4 regions of the Sphingobium rhizovicinum genome follow, and region 4 is predicted to be linked to each of the others. Evidence: riboswitches for the same ligand, from Rfam matches in the RefSeq annotation. Region 4 holds a riboswitch; each other region holds the start of a gene.
What was found. Region 4 has a riboswitch for cobalamin ahead of cobW (cobalamin biosynthesis protein CobW). Riboswitches for the same ligand answer to the same signal wherever they lie in the genome.

Region 1 (4,209 bases), on a different contig from region 4:
CCTGCGTCGGTCAGCGCATAAGCGGGCACGACCCGGCTGTTCGCCGCGTCCTGATAGCGTTTGCCGACATAGCTGACGCCGCCATCCACGACCCAGCCCTTTGCAAATTCCCAACTGACAAAAGCGTTGGCCGTTCGGGTCGCGACATTGCTGGGCCGGTTGCCGGCCCGCTGGAACAGGACGCCGCCCACGGATTCGGCGAAATCGTCATAGCGCGCCCGCAGCAGCGCGCCGTTCAGCGTGATGTTGACGCGGTCGACCGGCTCCAGAAACAGCGATGCTTCCACCCCGCGCGAACTTTGCTGGCCAACCTGCACCTGGATGGTCGGGATCAGCGGGTCGGACGTCAGCAGTTTGCGCTTGACGATGTCATAGACCGCCAGCGTCCACTGGCCCCGTGCGCCCCAGAAGATATGCTTGATTCCTGCTTCATATTGGCGCCCGGTCGACAGATCGAAATCGCTCTGCGCGACGCTGGTCGACACCAGCGCGCCGACCGGATCGGCGGCGGTCGCATATTGGCCATAGAGGGACAGGCTGGGCATCGGATTATAGACCGCGCCCACGCGCCAGGTGACGGCATCGGGCGTGGCGGTGAAGTTGTTCGCCGCATTCACATAGTCGGTCTTGGTGATTTCCGGCCGGTCATAACGCAGCCCGCCGACGAGCGAAAACTGGTCGCTGAATTTCAGCCGGTCTTCGGTAAAGATCGAAAACTGGCGGATGCGATTGGTGTAGCGCGCCTTCGTCACTGCTCCGGGTTGATGGATGAACAGGCCGGGAACCGGGTTTGCGGCGTCAACCAACCGGGTGGCGGTGTTGCCGCTGTTGCTGACATTTTTGTAGCTGATGCGATTGACGTCGAAGCCAACGACCAGCCGGTTTTCCAGACCGGCCAGGTCATGATCCAGATTGGCGGTGGTGCGGTTCCCGGTCTGCTTCTGGATATGATAAAGTTCCAGGAAGCTGCTCTGCCGCACCTGCGCGGGGGTCGTGGCAGTGGCCGGGATGTAGGTCAGATTTTCCGCATTCTTCCAATATTTATTGGCGCAGAGATGGTAGAAGCTGCTGCGAATGGTCAATGCGTCCGACACGCTCCATTCGACCTTTGCCTGGCTCCAGTTGTCGCGGAAACGCAGGCTGGCGTCGGTCACATTATAGTTATTCTTCCGCAGCGATCGGTCGAGTTGGCCATTGACCAGCGGCACGCCGAACCAGGTCCGGGGATTTTGATCGCTGAAGTCGTGGGACAGGGTGATGCTGAGGTTGTTTGCAGGCTTCAGCCGGATCGCCCCGGCCAGAGCCAGCGCATCATTGTCGCCCCGATCCATCCAGCCTTCCGACCGGCGGAAGCTGGCGTCGGCGCGATAGGACAGGCCTTCGCTGATGGGACCGCCGGCACCGGCCGCAACATTGAAGCTGTCGAAGGAGGAAAGGCCGATCCGCCCACTCACCTGCATATCGTCGGACGGCTGCTTGCGGACCACATTGACCGCCCCGCCAATGGCGCCCTCACCATAGAGGACGGAGGCAGGCCCCCGCAAAATTTCCACGCTCTGCGCCATCCACGGATCGGCCGGGAAGGTGAGCGTGTTATTATACATGCGCATCCCGTCATAGAGCGTCATCACCGAATTCTGGCCGGTGAAGCCGCGCGACGAGAGGCCAAAGCCGAACACGCCCGACGTGTTGACGATGCCGGTCGCGCGGGCGGCCGCATCCTGAATGGTCAAATCGCCGCGCAGACGAATGGCGTCGCCATCCAGCGTCTCCACGCTGGCGGGCATTTCCAGCGCGGTGAGGCCAAGCCGGCTGGCGCCTTGCGACTTCATATTCAGGCGCAGCGGGTCCACAACCCCGGTCACGACGATGGTGGAGGCTTCGCCATCCGCTCCTTCGGCGGCAGGCTGGGCCAGAACGACAGGCGTGCATAGTGAAAAGGCCGCGAGCGCAGCCGATGTGAACTTCAACATTATAATCCCCCGTCGGCGTCGCACGACATATGGGCGGGGGCGTGCCGTTCACGAACGGTCGGCAGCCGGCATCGGCCGGACGCCAGGGGCGACCGACACACAGCGTCCGATGCGGCCCCAGCCGCTCGTTCGTCGCTCAGACGGAGTTCACCGTGCCGCGGCCATCCCCTGGACCAGGGCAAGAGCGACCAGACGCCGGCAGGTCTCCTGGCTCATGGGTCATCGCTTGATATACGGCCTTCCCAGGCCTCGCAGGATTTAGCGTCCGGCCCAGTGGCTGGCGGATCGGGCTTCATGCCGTCCGCACCTGTATATCGCGCTCGCCACTTACAGTTGCAGGGACAGCCTCGGATTCGGAGGGCTTTCACCCTCCTCACCGCGTTCCCATTTTAATCCCCGTCTCCGGGGAACCGACGCGATCTTCGCCCTCATCCTGCCGAAACAGGTCAAGGACAAGGCTCCTTATGATGCAAGCCGGTCCTGCGCAAGTCATCGTTCCCGATTGCGCAGTCGTTCCTTCTCTTCGGTCTGCCATACGGTGTCGCCGGTCTGCCAACTGGACGGGCAGCCGGCACAATCCTTCATCCACGCATCCTGAAACACGGCAAAGCGGATGCGGGATGCGTCCATGGTCGCCCGTTCCAGATTGGCTTCATAGAATTTGGCCTCCAGCAGATCGGCGTGGATCAGCTTCGCCTCCCTGAACGAAGCCCCTTTCAGCAGCGCCTTTTCCAGCGTCGCCGCAGTCAGATCGGCGCCGTCGAACATGGCGTGGCCGGCGCGCGCAAAGGCCAGATTGGCCCCGCGCAGCGACGCGCCGTTCAGCCGCGCGCCATTCAGGAACGTCATGGACATATCCGCGCCATCAAGATCCGCGCCGTCGAGATTGGCGCCTGTCAGATTGGCATGCCGCATGTCCGCACGCGACAATTTGGCCCCGTGCAGGTCCGCGCCGGTCAGGTCCGCATTGGCGAGATCGGCAAAGCGCAAATCCGCGCCGGCGCAGGACGCATGGGGGACGATGGTGCATCCGTTCACGACCCATGGCGTCGGGCGCTCCTCCACATTGACGATCTTTTGCTGGGCGAAGGCAGGGGCGGCGACAGAAGCGGCCAGCAGGACAAGGCAGGCAAGGCGCATGGGAAGATCCGATCCATGGCGAAAACAGGATGAGGAAATGGGGTGCCCGGCCGGAGGCGCGAGGGAGGTCGCGGTCCGGCCGGGCGCTTCGCACGGAGTGTCGGGCTCCGCGCCAAGATCATCAGGCTTCGGGCAGTTCGAACACCCAGAAGGAGCCGCCCTGGCTGACCGTTCGCGTGAGGTCGGCCATGTCCCCGCCCCATAGCGGCACGGCGCCGCCATAGCCGGAAGCGAGGCCGATATATTGCTTGCCATCCTCTTCCCAGACGATCGGCACGGACACCACGCCGGAGCCGGTCTGGAATTTCCAGAGTTCCTCGCCGGTCTTGGCATTGAAGATCTTTACATAGCCATCGCTGGTGCCCTGAATGACGATATTGCCCTTGGTGGTGACGTTGCCGCCCCATAACGGCAGATGCTCCTTGGCTTCCCAGGCGATCTTGCCGGTCCTGGGGTCCATGGCCCGCAGCACGCCGACATGATCGTCGAACTGCTTACGGATGCGGAAGCCCTGACCCAGATAGGCGGCACCCTTGTTATAGGTGACATTTTCGGTCCAGTAATCTTCCGACCAGTCGTTCGACGGGATGTAGAACAGGCCGGTGCCGGGGTTGTAGGACATGGGCATCCAGTTGGTCCCGCCCAGGAAGTTGGGCGTCACGCGGATGCTTTCGCCCTTGTCCTTGCCGGGCGCTGGCGGTGGGGGGCGCTGGCCCGGATTTTCGATCGGCCGGCCATTGGCGACATCCCATTTGCTGGCCCAGCTGATGTTGGGAACGAAGGGATAGATGCCGAGCGCGCTGCCCTTCTGCTTGCTGATCTTCCCGTCACGCTTGGTCAGCTTGTCGAGATCGGTCAGGAAGAAATAGCCGTTGCGGTCGGCATGGGCGCCGGCCCGGACCGTCTTGCCGTCCTTTTCCAGATCGAACAGCACGATCGGGTTGTTGCCCGAAAAGTCCCACGCATCATTGGGCGTATGCTGGAAGAAGCCGACCGGCTCCCCCGTCGAGGGTTCGATATAGACCTGCCCCGACGTATAGAGGCTGTCGCCGGGCGAGCGCTTCCATGTGTTCCACGGCGCCGGGTTGCCGGTGCC
Region 2 (4,209 bases), on a different contig from region 4:
GCCGACAGATCGGCAATCGCCGCGCCGACCCGCGCCACCAGCGCCGACCAGCGCTCGCCTCCGGGCGGCGGGCTAGCGTCAGGGTCGGCATGGAATTGCGCCAGCGCACCCGCGTCCAGCGTCGCCGGATCGGCGCCGTCCCACGCGCCAAAATCCAGCTCCCGCCATCGCACGTCGATCCGGGGCGTCAGGCCGCAATCCTGCGCGATCGCCGCCGCCGCCTGCGCCGTACGCGACAGGTCGGAACACTGGATCGCCGCCACATCCAGCCCCTTCGCCCGCGCCCGACAGGCGGCGATCCCCGCATCGGTCGAAGGCCAGTCGCCATGTCCCAGCAACCGCCCCGTTTCCGCCGGCGCGCCATGCCGCATCAGGTGGAGCAGCACGCTTTGCATCAACCGGCCGACACGCCCGCGTCGGCAAAGGTCGCCATCTGGTCATGCATCGCCAGCGCGGACCGCATCACCGCAACCGCAACCGCGCCGCCGCTGCCCTCACCCAGCCGCATGCCCAGGTCCAGCAGCGGCGTCAGCACCAGCCGTTTTAGCAGGCGTCCATGTGCCGCTTCGGCCGAACGATGGCCGGCGATCACATGGTTGCAAATGTCCGGTGCCCCTGCCGCCATCGCCCCCAGCGCAGCAGAACAGACAAAGCCGTCCAGCACCACGGGAATAAGATGATGCCGCGCCGCCAGCATCGCCCCGGCCATCGCCGCGATTTCACGCCCGCCCACGCAGCGCAGCGTTTCGAACGGCGTTCTGGGCAAATCGGCATGGCAGGCCATGGCAAGGTCGAGCACCTGTCGCTTGACCATCTGGCCATGCGCCCCAACCCCGGTGCCTGCGCCAACCCAATTCTGCGCCGTACCGCCGAAACTGCGCAGGCACAGCGCCGCCGCCGCCGTAGTGTTGCCAATGCCCATTTCGCCCAGCAACAACAGGTCCAGCGACGGATCGACCGCATCGGCTCCCGCATTGATCGCCGCCAGACATTGCGCCTCGCTCATCGCCGGTTCGACCGTGAAGTCCGCCGTCGGCCGGTCCAGATCGATCGGCACGATACGCAGGTCCAGTCCCGCCGCCCCGGCCAGCGCGTTGATAGCCGCGCCCCCGGCGGCGAAATTGGCCACCATCTGCGCCGTCACTTCTGCAGGAAAGGCGCTGACCCCATGCCGGGTCACGCCATGATTGCCGGCGAAGACCAGCGCCAGGCCATGGTCGATCCGCGGCCGCGCCCGCCCCTGCCATCCCGCCATGAACAACGCAATGTCTTCCAGCCGGCCCAGCGATCCGGCCGGCTTGGTCAGTTGCATCTGTCGCGCGGCGGCGGCATCGCGCGCCGCCTGATCCGGGCCGGGCAGCGACGCCAGCGCCGCCTCGAACGCGGCGACGGTTGGAAAGCGGCTCATGTCGCGACGAAACCGGGCGGCGGGGTGCGGACGATGAAATGACCCTTCACCCCCTGCGGCCAGTCGGCAAAGGGCACGCGGCCATGCTCGCTCTCCGCATAATGGGCGGCATAGTCCAGGATCGCGCGCGCAGCCTCCTCATCGGGGGTGAAGCGCCCCAACACATAACCGACTTTGCCCGGCGCGCGCAGATGGACGGTGCAATGCTCCGAACAGGCGAACAGGCAGGGCATGTCCTGCACTGCGACACCCTCATAGCGGGGCGACTGGGCCTTCACCCGCCGCAATGCTTCCGCCAGCCGCGCGCCGCCGCGCACGCCTTCCGCATCCTCGCGCGCATCGGGCGAATGGCGACAGCTGTTGCACACCACCACTGCGGGCACATCCTCGACCGGCCGCAACATGGCTCAGGCCGGCCTCTGGCTGGAAAATCTATATATAAATGACGCGCGCATCATGATCCCCGGTCCGTGACAGGACCGCGCGGCGACGAAACGACGATGCAATGCACTTCACGCGCACGACATCCCCGCCGCGCTCCCGCACGGTCGGCTCGTCGTTGCGCGAGGGATGACCCCGTTCGCCCGGCACACCCTGTCCGGTCGAAGAACGACCACGGCCGGCAGGTCTCCTGGCTTGCGGGTCAATGCCGGGGCGAAGCGCCTTCTCGGGACAGGCGTCCCAATGGCTTGTGCCTCGCTGGCTCGCCGCTCACAGTTGCAGGGGCAGCCGGGGTCTTGAACCCCGTTCCCTTTTGATCCCCTTGCGGGGAACCGGACGCAGCGCCGGCCCTATCGGACTTGGCTGGGGCGATCAAGGCGCTTGAGGACATGGTCCGCGCCCTTGTCGCCAATCATGATCGCCGTCGCATTGGTGTTGCCCGCCGGCAGCGTCGGCATGACCGAGGCATCGGCCACCCACAGGCCGTCAATGCCGATCACCGCCAGATCGGCATCGACCACCGCCTGCGGATCGTCCGCCCTGCCCATCTTCGCCGTGCCGACCGGGTGATAGAGCGGGATCGACGCCATCTTCACATAGGCGCGCAACTGTTGCGGATCGGTCAGGTCAGGTCCGGGCCGCAATTCATCTATTATATGTGTCGCAATCGGTGTCTCACGCAGGATCGACCGGGCGATGCCGATCCCCTCGACGATCTGGTCGATGTCATCGTCGCTGCCCAGCTGGCGATGCGCGATCTTCGGCGGCGCGAAAGCATCGGCCGATCGCAGGCTGATCCGTCCGCGATGACTGGGCCGCATCAATCCGACCAGCGTCGAGACGGACGGCGTCTTGCGCAGCATCAGCCGGCCCCGCGCATCAAAGTCGAACGCGAAGGCGGCGAAGCTGATCTGGAGATTGGGCGCGGGCAAATCCGACCGGCTTTTCACGAACGCCTGGGCGTGGCCGATCGCCGTGGTCAGCGCGCCCCGCCGGGCAAGCGCATAGCGCAACAACTGCCATGCTCCGCGCAGTCCCTGCGCATCGCTGTTCAGCGTCCTCACATCGACTTCGTTGACGACATGGGTGCCGACATGATCCTGCAAATTGCCGCCGACGCCGGGCAGATCGCGCACGACATCAATGCCATGAGCGCGCAGATGATCGGCCGGACCGATGCCCGACAGCATCAGCAGGCGCGGCGTGTTCATCGCGCCGGCGCTCAGCACCACGCCATGACGCGCGCGCAGCATCTTTTCGACGCCATCCTGCCAATAGACGATGCCGATGGCGCGATTATTGTCGATCAGGATACGCAGCAATTGCGCGCCCAGCAGGATGGCGGGCGCTTTGCCGCCACGCCGTTCGTGCAGATAGCCTCGCGCCGCCGAACAGCGCTCACCGCCCCGCTGCGATACCTGCACATAATCGACGCCCTCGGCGCTTTCGCCATTCAGGTCTGGCGATCGGGCGATGCCTGCCGCCTGCGCCGCGGCGATCCATTGATCGGTAATCGGATAACGCGCACGGCCTTCCGACACCGCAATCGGCCCACCCGCGCCGCGCCATGTGTCGGCGCCGCGCTCATTATCCTCCAGCCGCCGGAAATAGGGCAGGACCGCTTCATAATCCCAGCCCGCCACGCCCTGCCGCGCCCATTCGTCATAATCCCAGCGATGGCCACGAATGAACATCATGCCGTTGAGCGCGCTGCCCCCGCCCAGCATCCTGCCCGCCGGCCAGATGTCCGCCCGCCCGCCCAGCGACGGGTCCGGCTCCACCTGATAACACCAGTCATAGGCCGGGTTCTGGACGATCGCGCTGGTCAGCGCCGGGATGCGCGATCGCATATGCCGGTCGGTCCCGCCCGCCTCGATCAGCGCGACGGCAAGGCCCGCTTCGGCGAGCCGCCCGGCCATGGCGCATCCCGCCGACCCGCCGCCAACGACGATGAGATCCGTCTCTTCCATGATCATTCCTAGAAATTGGACATGATGGCGGCGCTGGGCGCGTCGATCGGCTGGCCCGCCGCCCGCATCTTCGTTTCGCGTGCGTGCAGCTTGCCCTGTTCGTCGATCAGCCAGGCGTGGATCGCATCCACATCCTGAACGCTCAGCAGGTCATCCCAGCGCGGCATCCCGCCGGGCAGCAACACCCCCTCCCGCACGATCGGCGCGAAGACATCATGCGTCGCCGGCTGCATCCGGCGCAGATCGGGCGCGGTGGAGCGCAACTGATTGCTGTGGCAGATAGCGCAATTCTGGAAGAACAGCGCCTGCCCCTGCGCGATCGTCGCTGAAGTCACGCCCGGCTTTTGCGCAGGCGGTGCGAGCGCGGCCTCCATCGGCGGCAATTCCGCC
Region 3 (4,209 bases), 1.3 Mb from region 4:
CTTCGTCCAGATGCGCGTCCAGTTCGAACGCCAATGTTGCCGGCCACCAGCCGAGCAGTTGCTGGCCCTGTAGCACGGCAGGCTTGTCGCCGATCAGCGCGGCGGGCAATTCCGCCGGGTAGAATGGCATGTCGCAGCCGGTGGTCAGCACGCCGATAAATCCGTGACTCAGCGCATGATGCAGCGCTGCATTCAATCCGCCCAGTGGCCCCATGTCGGGATGCGGGCGATCCGCCAGTCCGCCCTCGCGTCCGCATAGCACGACGTCAGCGACATGGGGGGCAAGGCCGGCCATCGCATGATCGAGCAGGGTTTTTCCGTCGAGCAATGCCAGCGCCTTGTCGCTGCCGAATCGGCTGGATCTTCCACCAGCCAGCACGGCGCCCAATATCGGTCCACTGCGCATATCCGCCTCCATCATCAGCGCGGTCTGAGCATAGCATATTTCAGCCCGATATTCTGCATCAGCCGTGGTGCAGGACGCGCATTGCTACATGTCGGGCCGGGCCATAGATTGTGGGGATGCATGATGAGAATGATGTTCTGCCGCCGAATACCCACCTGACCTTCATCCGGCTCACCCCGGACGGCGCGGCCACGCCGATCGATCGGCAACTGGCGGAAGAAGTGCCGGTCGTGATCGAATATAATGGCGCGGGCTATGCTGTGCTGATGGCGACGCCGACCGATATTGGCGATCTGGTGCAGGGGTTCAGTCTGGCCGAGCGACTGATGACGCGGGAGGATGCGCTGCTGGACGTCGATGTGCATCGTACCGACAGCGGTGTGATCGCCCGCGCGACATTGCCGCCGCACCGGACCGAGGGGTTGCTCGATCGGGTGCGACATCGTGCGTCGGATAGTAGTTGCGGCCTGTGCGGGATCGAGAATCTGGAGCAGGCGATCCGGCCGTTGCCGCGCGTGACGACGACTTCGCGGGCGGACCGGGCCGCGATCTTCCATGCGCTGGAGGCTTTGCGCGATCATCAGCCCCTGAACGCCGCCACTGGTGCCGCCCATGCCGCCGCGCTGGTCGGTGCGGATGGCGCGATCCGGCTGGTGCGGGAGGATGTCGGGCGGCACAATGGGTTCGACAAGCTGATCGGCGCGATGGCGCGGCAGGGCATGGATTGGGATGGCGGTTTTGCGCTGCTGTCCTCACGCTGCTCCTATGAACTGGTGGAGAAGGCGGCGCTGGCCGATTGCCCGCTGCTCGTCACCATTTCCGCGCCGACCCGCCTGGCGACGGAACGCGCGGCGGCGGCGGGATTGCCGCTGGTCGCGCTGGCCCGATCCGACGCGCTGTTGCTGCGGGGCAACGCTGTGGCGCTTTAATCGCGCCCTGCTTGGATTCGCCCCGGCTTTCCCGTACAGCGCCGCGCGTGGGGAGGGGTTGTTCTTTTCCTGCAAACAGATCGCGCCGGTGCCCGTGAGGGCTGAAACGGGAATGCGGTGCGGGTGCGCGAGCGCCCAATTCCGTGGCTGTCCCTGCAACTGTAAGCGGATAGCGCGATGCATGGGGTCGAAAGACCGGCCACTGGAGCCCATCCGGGAAGGCTGATGCATCGTGCAACGACCCGCGAGCCAGGAGACCTGCCGGCGCTTGGTCGCTCTGCTTTGGTCCAGGGGATGGCCGGGGCACGGTGGGTTTTCCGTCGAGCGACGCCGTGCGGCCGGGGCCGCATCGGGTTGCGGCGGGACATGGCGTCATCCCTCCAACATCCGACCGCCTGCGCGGACGCCCCGACCCTGATAGTCGCCATGCGACGCCATAGGGGCTTATATGTTGAAAATGGGAATATCGCTCGCGGCCTTGCTGGCTGCGACACCGGCACTGGCGCAGGAGGACGAGATCATCGTCACCGCCACCGGCATCGAACAGCCGCGCGACGAAGTAGGGCAGGCGATCACCGTCATCGACGCGAAGACGATCGAGCAGCGGCAGGCGACCGACATCGTCGATCTGCTGGCGACGACGCCGGGCGTGCGCTTCAACCGCAACGGATCGACCGGCGGCGTGACCAGCGTGTCGCTGCGCGGAGCGGAAACGACGCAGACTCTGGTGCTGATCGACGGGGTGAAGGTGAATGATCCCAGCGGTATCGGCGACGGCTATGATTTCGGCCATTTGCTGACCGCCAATATCCGCCGGGTCGAAGTGCTGCGCGGCTCCAATTCGGTCGTCTATGGCAGTCAGGCGATCGGCGGCGTCGTCAACCTGATGACCGGGACGCCGGCCGAAGGTTTCGCGGGCAATGCCTCGATCGATTATGGCTATGCCGATACGCTCAATGCCAAGGCGGATGTGTCCGGCACCGCCGGTATTGCGTCCGGCGGGATCGGTGCGGCTTATTATCGCACCGACGGCATTTCCTCGGCCGCTGGCGGCACCGAGCGGGATGGCTATGAGAATATCGCCACCAACGCCCGGCTGAAGCTGGCCTTCACCGATACTCTGAGCCTCGACCTGCGCGGCTATTATATCTATGCCGACCTCGATTATGACAGCTTCTTCGGCGCGCCCGCCGACAGCAGCGACGTTTCGAAGGTCGACCAATATGTCGGCTATGCCGGCGTCAATCTGGCGCTGCTGGACGGCAAGCTGACCAACCGCGCGGCCGTCACCTGGATGCGCAACGACCGCGACTATTATTTCGTGCGCGGCACCGACCCGGATTATGGCTATTCGGGCACCAATTTGCGCTTCGAATATGAGGGCGTCTATGCCCCGGTCGATCAGGCGAAGCTGGTCTTCGGTTACGAGCATGAACGGCCCGATTATGATTATTTCGGATTTGGCGACACCGCGAGCGCGAAGATCAACATCGACAGCGTCTATGGTCTGGCGATCGTGAAGCCCTTCACCGGCCTCGCCGTCACCGGCGGCCTGCGCCATGACGATCATAGCCAGTTCGGCGGCGCGACCACCTTTGGCGCGAACGCCAACTACACGCCCAATGGCGGCGCGACCAATATCCGCGTCAGCTATGGCGAAGGGTTCAAGGCGCCGTCGCTCTATCAGCTGTATGATCCATGGAGCGGCAATCGTGCGCTGACGCCCGAACGGTCGAAAAGCTATGACGTTGGGCTGGATCAGAGTCTGGCCGGCGGCCGTGCGCAGTTGTCGGTCACGGCCTTCCGCCGCGATACCCGCAACCAGATCAATTATGATTACGTCACCTATACCTATGGCAATCTGGATCGCACCCGGGCCAAGGGCGTGGAAGCATCGGTTGCGCTGAAGCCGGTCGATGCGCTGACGGTGACGGGCAGCTACAGCTATGTCGACGCGCGCGATCGTTCGGCTGGCGCGGCGACCTATGGCAATCGCCTTGCCCGCCGCGCGGCCAATGCGGTCAGCCTGTCGGCCGATTATGACTGGTTCTTCGGCCTGTCGACCGGCGCGACCGTCACCATGGTCGGCGACAGTTTCGACGATGCGGCCAATACGCGGCGGCTGGACGGCTATGCGCTGGTCGGGCTGCGCGCGTCCCTGCCGGTTGGCGATCATCTGGAAGTCTATGGCCGCATCGACAATCTGTTCGATGAAGGATACGCCACGGCCTATGGCTATAACACATTCGGCCGCGCCGCTTATGGCGGGGTGCGTGTCCGTTTCTGACGATTGCAGGGAAGGGCGGGCGTGATGCCCGCCCTTTCAGCGCGGCGCGTTCAGGCGCGTCGTGATTGCGCGTGCGGCCTGCACATAGGCGGGGCCGCCGCAGACGGTCCAGCTTTGCGGCAGGCTGATGCGCGGGATGCGGGCGAGAGCGGGATGGTGCAGCATTTCGGTTCCCTGATCGACCACATGGTCGGTGGCGCTTTCCACGATCAGCCAGTCGGGCCGGGCAGCGACCATCTCCTCCAGCGAAACCTGCGCCAGCGCGGGCTTGCCGAGTTTTGCGGCAAGGTTGGTGAGGCCGACCCGATGCATCAGATCGTCGATCAAGGTGCCGGTGCCGGTCATATAGCCGCGCCGCTGATAATAAGCCGCCACGCCGCCGCGCCGGGCCTTTGGCAGGGCGGCAAGGTCGCGGTTCATCCGCGCGATCAGCGCTTCGCCCCGGTCGACATGGCCGACGGCGTGGGCGACTTGGCGGATCTGGTCGAGGATCGCGGCATAGCTGTCGGCGCTGGCGACGCCCAGCGTGCGCCACTGGCCCGGCGGCGCACCGGCGACGGCACCCGGACCCAGCGGGAAACCGACCA
Region 4 (4,209 bases):
CCGCCACCCGGTCCACAATGGCCGCGATCCGTGCCGGGTCCGCCCGATGCGCGCCGCGCGCAAATTCCAGCGCCGGGTCGCGCGCCTGCGCTTCCTTGAAACTCGCCACCCCGGCAAACAGCCGCCCATCCACTTCGGGCAGGACGACATGCATAGCGAGGTCAGCGGGCGACAGGCCCCGCGCCGACTCCTGCCACGCCTGCCGTCCCGATGTCGCCAGCGCCAGCTGGAACACCGGCACGCCCGCGCCATCGAGCGGGGTCGTGCCATCCTCTCCCCGCGCGGAAAAGGCGGTGGCATTAATGATCGCGGCGGGCGCATAGGCCTTCACCCAGTCCGCAATCTGATCCCGTATTTCAACCGGTTTGAGCGAGGGCGCGAACAGCCCCACCATGTCGAAGCCCCGCCCGGCAAAGGCATCGCGCAGCGCCTCGAATGGCTGGGTATCCGCAGCCGTCAGATAGGAACGATAGAAGACCAGCAGGATGCGTGGCCGATCCGTCCGGCTTTCGAAAACCGCCGGAGACGCCAGATCGCCATCCCACGCCCCGACCATCGGCAAAGACGCAATCGGCGACTCCGCCCCACCTAGTCCCGCAGCACCCGCCAGCAGCCCCAGCGCCACCTGCGCCGCCACCGCACCGCCCTCGTCACATAGCCGCGCAAGTGCCCGCAACGTCGCAGCCGGCACGGTCGAGGCCGCCTCCAGCCGCGCATCGGGCCGCCCGTCCCCCGGCAGCACCGCCAGCGCGATCCCCCGCGTCAGCGCCAGCGCCTCGACCTGTTGCAGGCCATAGGTCCAGTAGGATGCCCCCCCGATCAGCCGGATCAGGATCGCCTTCGCCCCGAAGAGCGTCCGTTCGATATAGGTATCGACCGACAGCGGATGCGTCAGCGCCGCCAGATTGGCGAGCCGCAGTGTCGGCAACACGCCGCGCGCGCCATGCCAACCCGCCGCAAAGGCGGCCAGATCGCTGTCCGAAAAGGACAGGAAGACAAGATCGGCAGGCGTCTGCCCCAGATCCTGCGGGACAGCCGCTTCCTCGATCCCATGGGTCTCGCGGAAGATGACGTGCATCGGGGTAGCTCAGCCTTCCAGCACGGCCCGGATCGCAGCCTCATCGATGCGATCATGCTCGGCGATCACCACCAAAGCCGTTGCACGCGCTTCGCCAGGCCGCCAGGGCCGGTCATACTGGTGCCGCACCCGCGCGCCGACCGCCTGCACCAGCAGGCGCATCGGCTTGCCGGCCACCGCCGCATAGCCCTTCACCCGCAAAATCTGCTGCTCGCGCGCCAGCCGCTCGATCCGCGCAGTCAGGTCAGCCGGATCGGCAATCTCGCCCAGCGTCAGGACGATACTGTCGAAATCCTCATGCTCATGATCATCCTCGCCATCATGGTGCGATGGACGCGCAGCCAGATCATCCTCCGCCGCCGCATTCAGGCCCAGCAGCACGCGCGGGTCGATCACCCCTTCGACCAGTTCGATCACCGGTAAGGGACGCGGCGTTTCGGCCGCAATCACCGCCCGCGCGGCGGCGACGCCTTCCGGCCCGGCAAGGTCCGCCTTGGTCAGCAGCACCATGTCGGCGCAGGCCAGTTGATCCTCGAACACTTCGGACAGCGGCGTTTCATGGTCGATGCCCGGATCAGCCAGACGCTGCGCCTCCAGCGCTTCCAGATCGGGCGCGAACCGCCCGTCCGCCACCGCCTCCGCATCGGCCAGCGCGATCACGCCGTCCACGGTGATGCGCGACCGGATCGCCGGCCAGTCGAACGCCTTGAGCAACGGCTTGGGCAGCGCCAGCCCTGAGGTTTCGATCAATATATGGTCGGGCCTCGGCTCCAGCGCCAGCAGCGCCTCGACCGTGGGGATGAAATCATCGGCGACGGTGCAACAGATGCAGCCATTGGCCAGTTCGACGATATTTTCCGCCGGGCAATCGGGAATGGCGCAGCTTTTCAATATGTCGCCATCCACACCCAAAGTGCCGAATTCATTGACGACCACCGCGAGCCGACGCCCGCCGGCATTGCGGATCAGATGGCTGATCAGCGTGGTCTTGCCGGCACCCAGAAAGCCGGTGACGATAGTGACCGGCAGCTTGGCCAGATCGGACATGTTATTCTCCCGCGCGCCAAACGACGACAGGCGGGGCTTGCCGGCATCCCCAAGAGACGCCGACCGACGCGCGACGACGGGCGGACGCGACAGGGCGCCCGGCATCCCGCACCGTGTAGCCCCAGCCACACGATTTCGTCGCTCAGACGGAAGAAACTACCGTGCCATGGCCATCCCCTGGACCAGAGCAAGAGCGACCAGACGCCGGCAGGTCTCCTGGCTCGCGGGTCAAGGCTTGATGCGCGCCTTCCCAGACCTTTTGGGGTCCAGTGGCCGCTCTCGCAAGGAGAGCATGCGCATCGCGCTCGCCGCTTACAGTTGCAGGGACAGCCGCGGAATTGAGGAGGCAAGCCCCTCTCACCGCATTCCCATTTAAAGCCCCTTACGGGGCACCGGCGCGATCAATGTTCGTCGCCCTAAACCAAATCGGCCGCCAAGCCAACGCTGTTCAACCAGCCGTCCGCACTTCGATCTCGTCAAAGCGTTTCCAACGATAAATGCCGAAACTCAGCACCCAGCAGAGGATGAACAGGCCGATAATGGCAAAACCCAGACTGTTGAAATTCTCGCCCAGTTCCGCCGCGATCCGCCAAGGGCCACCCTCCAGCCCCAGCTTGTCGCCGATCAGCGCCATCGCCTCGATCCCGCCGATGACGATCGCGACCAGCGCCGAAATCAGGGTGATGGTGATATTGTAATAGAGTTTGCGGATCGGCTTCACGAACGCCCATTCATAGGCGCCCAGCATCACCACCCCGTCCGCCGTATCGACCAGCGCCATGCCGGCGGCGAACAAAGCGGGCAGCACCAGGATCGTGCCGATCGCCATGCCATCGGCGGCCTGACTGGCAGACAGGCCCAATATCGCCACTTCCGTCGCGGTATCGAAGCCCAGACCGAAGATGAAGCCCAGCGGCGCCATATGCCAGCTTGCGCTGACCAGCCGGAACATCGGCCGGAACAGGCGCGCCAACAGCCCGCGATTGCCCAGCAACAGGTCCAGATCCTCCTCGACATAGGCGCCGCCCGCCCGGACATGGGCAAAGCTCTTCCACACCGACCGCAGGATCATCAGGTTCATCGCCGCGATCGCGAACAGGAAGGTCGCCGACACGCCGGTCGCCACGATCCCGCCAACCTCGCGAAAACTCTCGAACCGGGCCAACGCACTGGCCGTCAGCGCGATCGTGACGGAGGCGATAGCGATGATCGCCGAATGGCCGATCGCAAACCAGAAGCCGACGGTGATCGGCCGCTGCCCATCCTGCATCAGCTTGCGCGTCACATTGTCGATCGCAGCGATATGATCGGCATCCACCGCATGGCGCAGCCCCAGCCCCCAGGCGAGCAGCGCCGTCCCCAGCATCAATGGCTGGTCATGAAATTGGGCAAAGGCCCATAGCCAAACGGCGATATTCGCCGCGATCAGCGCGGCCATCAACCCGGTCACGCGATGCCGCAGGCGCGGCGTCGAAGATTTGGACATGTCAGTCATGGGAAAAGGAAACACCCCGGCATCATGCGACAAGACAGGGGCCAGCGCGCATCGACCGGACGCCATCAGCGACCGACGCACGGTTCCAAGGCGGCCCCCGCCGCTCTTTCGTCGCTCAGACGGAGTGATACCGTGCCATGGCCATCCCCTGGACCAGGGCAAGAGCGACCAGACGCCGGCAGGTCTCCTGGCTCGCGGGTCGACGCTTGACGCATGGCCTTCCCGGGCCTCGCAGGATTTAGCGTCCGGCCCAGTGGCTGCCTTCCTTATTTCAGAAAGGCCTATGCGTCGCACTCACCGCTTACAGTTGCAGGGACAGCCGCGGATTTGGGGGACGAGTCCCCCGCACCGCATTCCCTTTTAAAGCCCCTCACGAGGCACCGGCGCGATCGGCGGCCAATGGGTGAACCCATCGGCCGACGCCGGGCATAACCCGGCGTCACCCGCTTGCCAAGCGGGTGAAAGTTCAGCTTTCAGCCCGCCCGTGCCGGGCATCGACACGCAGATGACGGCTGTAAAGCCAGCCGATGCCAATCAGGCTGAAGCCCAGCGCCAGGAAGGATGCGATGCGCGGCAACCCGGTCAGGCC

Region 1: it holds a riboswitch for cobalamin, as region 4 does, so the genes downstream of both, ACFOKF_RS21130 (TonB-dependent receptor) here and cobW (cobalamin biosynthesis protein CobW) in region 4, are expected to answer to the same signal.
Region 2: it holds a riboswitch for cobalamin, as region 4 does, so the genes downstream of both, ACFOKF_RS23465 (DUF1636 domain-containing protein) here and cobW (cobalamin biosynthesis protein CobW) in region 4, are expected to answer to the same signal.
Region 3: it holds a riboswitch for cobalamin, as region 4 does, so the genes downstream of both, ACFOKF_RS05645 (TonB-dependent receptor plug domain-containing protein) here and cobW (cobalamin biosynthesis protein CobW) in region 4, are expected to answer to the same signal.

The regions. Positions count from the first base shown of each region.
Region 1 covers NZ_JBHRVU010000005.1:534,574-538,782, forward strand. The annotation lists gene ACFOKF_RS21130 (TonB-dependent receptor) at 1-1,973, opposite strand, end outside; cobalamin riboswitch at 2,154-2,403, opposite strand; gene ACFOKF_RS21135 (pentapeptide repeat-containing protein) at 2,463-3,113, opposite strand; gene ACFOKF_RS21140 (methanol/ethanol family PQQ-dependent dehydrogenase) at 3,235-4,209, opposite strand, start outside.
Region 2 covers NZ_JBHRVU010000005.1:1,030,014-1,034,222, forward strand. The annotation lists gene ACFOKF_RS23455 (histidine phosphatase family protein) at 1-395, opposite strand, end outside; gene cobT (nicotinate-nucleotide--dimethylbenzimidazole phosphoribosyltransferase) at 395-1,408, opposite strand; gene ACFOKF_RS23465 (DUF1636 domain-containing protein) at 1,405-1,812, opposite strand; cobalamin riboswitch at 2,013-2,201, opposite strand; gene ACFOKF_RS23470 (GMC family oxidoreductase) at 2,200-3,819, opposite strand; gene ACFOKF_RS23475 (PQQ-dependent dehydrogenase, methanol/ethanol family) at 3,828-4,209, opposite strand, start outside.
Region 3 covers NZ_JBHRVU010000004.1:873,076-877,284, forward strand. The annotation lists gene mobA (molybdenum cofactor guanylyltransferase) at 1-406, opposite strand, end outside; gene fdhD (formate dehydrogenase accessory sulfurtransferase FdhD) at 523-1,335, shown strand; cobalamin riboswitch at 1,405-1,615, shown strand; gene ACFOKF_RS05645 (TonB-dependent receptor plug domain-containing protein) at 1,784-3,622, shown strand; gene ACFOKF_RS05650 (ABC transporter substrate-binding protein) at 3,659-4,209, opposite strand, start outside.
Region 4 covers NZ_JBHRVU010000004.1:2,172,354-2,176,562, forward strand. The annotation lists gene cobN (cobaltochelatase subunit CobN) at 1-1,078, opposite strand, end outside; gene cobW (cobalamin biosynthesis protein CobW) at 1,088-2,125, opposite strand; cobalamin riboswitch at 2,315-2,537, opposite strand; gene ACFOKF_RS11705 (HoxN/HupN/NixA family nickel/cobalt transporter) at 2,574-3,611, opposite strand; cobalamin riboswitch at 3,781-4,020, opposite strand; gene ACFOKF_RS11710 (DUF2339 domain-containing protein) at 4,087-4,209, opposite strand, start outside.